2 regions of the Paenibacillus sp. LPE1-1-1.1 genome follow, and region 1 is predicted to be linked to the other one. Evidence: predicted binding sites of a transcription regulator. Region 1 holds the regulator's gene; the other holds the start of a gene.
The links. Region 1 encodes NrdR, which represses ribonucleotide reductase genes. Its sites were predicted from a motif close to AACACNATATATNGTGTT; they were not measured.

Region 1 (2,475 bases):
TGCAGTTAGTGCGAGTGTCTATCAGCCTGAGGCTACTCCATTTGGCCCACTTGCAAAAACAAGAGAGCTATCACATGAGGAAATCCTGTCGACTATACGTGCTTTTGGCGACACAACGAGAAGAGCGATTGAAGCTGGATTTGATGGCGTCGAAATTCATGGGGCTCATGGATTTTTAATTCAAAACTTCTGGTCCCCAGCAACCAATAAACAGACAGACCACTGGGGGGGGAACCCTTGAGAATCGACTACGTTTTCCATTGGCAATTATTGAAGAAATCAAAAAGGTAATTGAAAAGCATGCTACAAAACCATTTATGTTAGGGTATCGTTTGTCCCCAGAAGAATCCTCTAAAGTGGACGGATTACGTATGGAAGACACATATAAATTAATTGATTTCCTTGTTGAACAAAATTTAGATTATATACATGCTTCATTAGATCATGTGTCTTCCAAGCCTATAAATAGTCAAGATGAGAAAACAAGGCTTGAATTAATTGATTCTTGAAAGAGCAAACGGTAAGGTACCTGTGTTGGCGGCCGGTTCCATTATCACACCAGATAATACTTGAATTAATTAGTATTCATGTAATCACTTATAGGAAATAATTTCCTATAAGTGAACTTATAGGAGGATAAAAATGGCCAGTATTGAAAAGCAAAGTAAAAACTCATATCGGTTAATTGTTGAAACAGGCTACGACAATGAAGGAAAACGTATAAAAAGATCAAAAAAAAACGATTAAAGCATCAGGCATAAGGGAAGCAGAAAAAGAACTAGCTAAATTCCAAGATGAAGTCGAAGCTGGTGAATATATTGCTCCGGAGAAAATGACTTTCAATAAATTTGTTGAAGAATGGAAAAGCAAATACGGAATCAAACATCTAGAAGATAAGACCCTCGAAAATTACAACCACTTATTGAAAAACCATATCTCCCCTGTCTTCGGTAACAAACGACTAGATGAGTTAAAACCCATTAATATTGTGAGCTTTATGAAAAATCTTGAATTAGACTAATTAATGAATCAAACGGTGCGTAAAAAGGCGCCGTTTTTTTTGTTCTTACATAGCTCCACATCTATTGCTGATGGGGACTCTTTTTTTAAACAACTTCATTAACAGTACATATTTATCCCCGCAAGTCGCAAACACAAGTTTTCATTTTTTATTTTTTCGTCCCCAATCCGTCCCCAAAGTTCAAAAAATTAATACTTTAATTTCTGCTTAGGACATTATAAAAACAAAAAAACCCTTGATTATCAAGGGTTTTGGAAGTTTGTATTTGGTGGAGCCTAGGGGGATCGAACCCCTGACCTCATCGCTGCCAGCGATGCGCTCTCCCAGCTGAGCTAAGGCCCCAAATGACGACAAGATTGATCTTAGCATAAGGTGCTAAGATCTGTCAATCTTTATCTATCATACTGTTGAGCGGATGTTTGGAGAGCAGGTTGTTGAGCTCCTTCATAAACATGTCGATATCTTTGAATTGGCGATATACGGATGCGAAGCGGACATAGGCTACCTCGTCAACCGGATACAGCTCATTCATTACGATCGAACCGATATCGCTGCTGTCGACTTCGGCGTGTGCCGTCGTGCGAAGCTCCTTCTCCACCTCGGATACGATAACTTCCAGTCGCTCTACGGGCACTGGACGCTTCTCGCAGGCCCGAATAAGACCTCGTAATATTTTGTCGCGGCTGAATTCTTCGCGGCTGCCATCCTTCTTGATGACGATTAGAGGCGTTTCTTCAATCATTTCGAATGTCGTGAAGCGGCGGCTGCACTTTTCGCATTCACGGCGGCGGCGAATCGATTTGTTCTCGTTGGCTGGCCTCGAATCTAATACTTTCGTGCCGGCATAGTCGCAGTATGGGCATTTCATGATGCGTTTGGCCTCCTTTCTACATCGAAAAGCCTTTGAAAATCAGCTCTTCAAAAATAATTTTAATTTCCATCAAATTCCTGTAATGAAGTTTTGATTTTTGCACATAATACTTTTACCAACCGCAAGGAGGTGAACATACATGAGCGCATCCCGCAGCAGTAACCAACTGGTAGTGCCACAAGCGACAGCTGCCCTTGATCAAATGAAATTTGAAGTTGCTCAAGAGCTAGGCATCGCGATTCCGCAAGACGGATACTACGGCAACATGGCTACAAAAGACGCAGGCTCCATCGGGGGATACATTACCCGTCGCCTAGTGCAAATTGCCGAGCAATCCCTTGCTGGTCAATACAAATAATGATTCATTAAAAGTTGTATGAATAACGGAAGCTTTGGCTGGGCCTGTCCACGAAGAGACGGGCCTCCAAGGCTTCATTGTATTTTCGAATCCGCAAATGCTCGTCCATCAGAAGGTCGGATATAAATCCTTATACTTATTATAATAGTAAATGACCCGCTGTACATAGTGTCTCGTCTCTCCAAAAGGTATTTCCTTCACCGATTCGATCGTTCCATCCCATAC
Region 2 (2,475 bases), on a different contig from region 1:
TTTTTACATATTTATCTGCATCAAATGCTTGGAAGGATCCTTTCTCAGCAGCAATTTCCGTCGATGCCAAATAGGATTCACGAGCCATAAACGCATACAGCTTATCCAAAAAAACCAAGGATTCCGCGCTTCCATAGCGAATGCCCAGCTTAATCATAAGCTCCGCCAGCCCCATCGTCCCGAGCCCAATGCGCCGCTCCAGCTTTTGATTGCGTTCATTTTCTTCAAAATGATAGGGGGTCTTGTCGATCACATTATCCAGAAACCGTACCGACCACCTCGTCACCTTGCCTAACTCCTCCCATGCGACGTCATTCTTCTCTTCATCGTAAAATTTAGATAAGTTCACTGCCGATAAGTTGCATACTCCCCAGCCCGGCAAGCCTTGTTCCCCGCATGGATTCGTGCTAATAATCGGATTAAAATACCAGCTGTTCGACATTTGGTTGTAATATTCCATGAAAACAACGCCAGGCTCGGCGGATTTCCAAGCGGATTCAATGATGGCTTGCCAGATCTCGCGGGCGCGTACTGTTTTGTAAGATATAATTTTTTTGCCGAGCCGTTTCCACTCTTCCAGGTCGCCATTCCAAAGCTCGTCATAGCCTGCTTCCTTCGTATCCGGGAAAACAAGCTCCCAATCCAGATCGTCTTTCACCGCCTGCATGAATGCGTTGCTTAAGCAAACCGACAAATTAGCATTCGTAACTTGGCCCATCGTTTGCTTGACGGTGATGAATTCCAATACATCCGGATGCCAATCATTCAGCATAAGCATTAGCGCACCTCTACGGCTGCCGCCCTGCTCGATTAACCCCGTCGTATAGCTAAACAAACCTCCCCAGGATACTGCGCCGCTAGAGGAACCGTTTACCCCGGCTACGATAGCTCGCCGCGGACGAAGTGACGATAGGTTCATCCCTACCCCGCCGCCGCGGGCCATGATTTCCGTCATTTCCGATAGTGTCGTCATAATCCCGCCGCGGCTGTCCTTCGGCGATGGGATGACGTAGCAATTAAAGAGAGTCAGCTCTTCGCTGGCTCCAGCCCCCGCTGCAATTCGTCCGCCAGGAACCAGCTTCCAATCATCCAAAATATATCTGAACTTCTCCTGCCATTCCTGCTGCTTCCCCGGCTCAACCTCAACCGAGGCCATCGCACCCGCCAGCCGATCCCACATTTCCTCAGGCGTCTTCTCAATCGTAAGCGTCAGCTTCTCGATGCTAGATTTTACTTGCTCCCCGCTTCTAAGCTTTATCGTTACCGCATCGCCTTCACGCGCGATGATTTCCCCAACTTCTTTTACCGGGAACTTTGGGTCATCCTTGGTCAGAACGAGTACGATATCCCCTACTTTCGTTTTGCTTGTGTCCGCATTTTTCCAAGCGTAGCGGTCCAAAAATATTTTCTCGCTTAACCCCTCAAGCTTCTTTCCATTAGACGTCTTCATCGTAGCCTCTTCCTCCTTCGAACTACCGCGCTGCAAGCATATGTATAGTTATGATATGCATATAGCACAATATATTGTGTGATAAAACGATTATACTATACCACATATTGATTTTCAGGCTTGTATATGGCTGAAAATAACAATCCCAGCCGCTTACATGCCTGTTTTCATACTTTTTCTTGTCCATCCTCTTTTTTAACCAGCATCTTATTAATATTGGATGAAAAGGCAATACTGATTACAACTTATCCCTTTTACCGCGGAAGGAGCTGCACCAGATGACATTCCAGACAACGCCGCAGGCTGCCTCAGCCGAAGCGGGAAACGCGATCGCAACGCGTAAGCTTCATCCACTTGTCGACCTGCAATGTGACCGTTCTTGGTTTGAAGAGCTGCAAAACCGCACAACGCGGGGGGGCCCATGGGATGATTGGACGTTATATCAGCTCACGATGGAGGCAGAACAGGCAAAACGAATCGAAAGCTTCGAGCAGCTTCTGTGTCTGCGCTCGCTGCCATCCTTCGAGCCGATGCCGCATCAAATCAGCACGGCGCGCAAGGTGGTTCACGAAATGGGCGGACGCGCGATTCTTGCCGATGAGGTTGGCCTTGGCAAAACGATAGAAGCCGGGCTCGTACTCAAAGAATATATTGTTCGCGGTTTAGCGAAACGAGTTTTAATTCTCGTTCCTGCCTCGCTTGTTTTGCAATGGGTGCGCGAGCTTAACCAAAAGTTCGGCATTTCCGCCGTGGCCCAGAAAAAAGAGCATACCTGGGGCTATGATGTGGTAGTAGCTTCAATCGACACCGCTAAGAGAGAGCCGCACCGCGAGCTTGTACTCGGTACCGACTACGACCTCATCATTATTGACGAGGCTCATAAACTGAAAAACAAGAAAACGACGAACTATCAGTTCGCCAATCTATTGCGCAAAAAATACTGCTTGCTGCTGACGGCTACGCCGATTCAAAACGATATGGATGAGCTGTTCAACCTAATCACGCTGCTAAAGCCCGGACAGCTT

Region 2: a site for NrdR is predicted at 1,514-1,531, ahead of MRBLPE1_RS03030 (adenosylcobalamin-dependent ribonucleoside-diphosphate reductase). Genes of this name have one in related genera too.

Annotation. Positions count from the first base shown of each region.
Region 1 covers NZ_JBEGHY010000045.1:158,034-160,508, reverse strand. The annotation lists partial or broken gene MRBLPE1_RS29675 (NADH:flavin oxidoreductase) at 1-567, shown strand, start outside; gene MRBLPE1_RS29670 (hypothetical protein) at 833-1,021, shown strand; tRNA gene MRBLPE1_RS29665 (tRNA-Ala) at 1,288-1,363, opposite strand; gene nrdR (transcriptional regulator NrdR) at 1,407-1,889, opposite strand; gene MRBLPE1_RS29655 (alpha/beta-type small acid-soluble spore protein) at 2,032-2,250, shown strand; gene MRBLPE1_RS29650 (lytic transglycosylase domain-containing protein) at 2,359-2,475, opposite strand, start outside.
Region 2 covers NZ_JBEGHY010000001.1:627,062-629,536, forward strand. The annotation lists gene MRBLPE1_RS03030 (adenosylcobalamin-dependent ribonucleoside-diphosphate reductase) at 1-1,450, opposite strand, end outside; gene MRBLPE1_RS03035 (DEAD/DEAH box helicase) at 1,729-2,475, shown strand, end outside.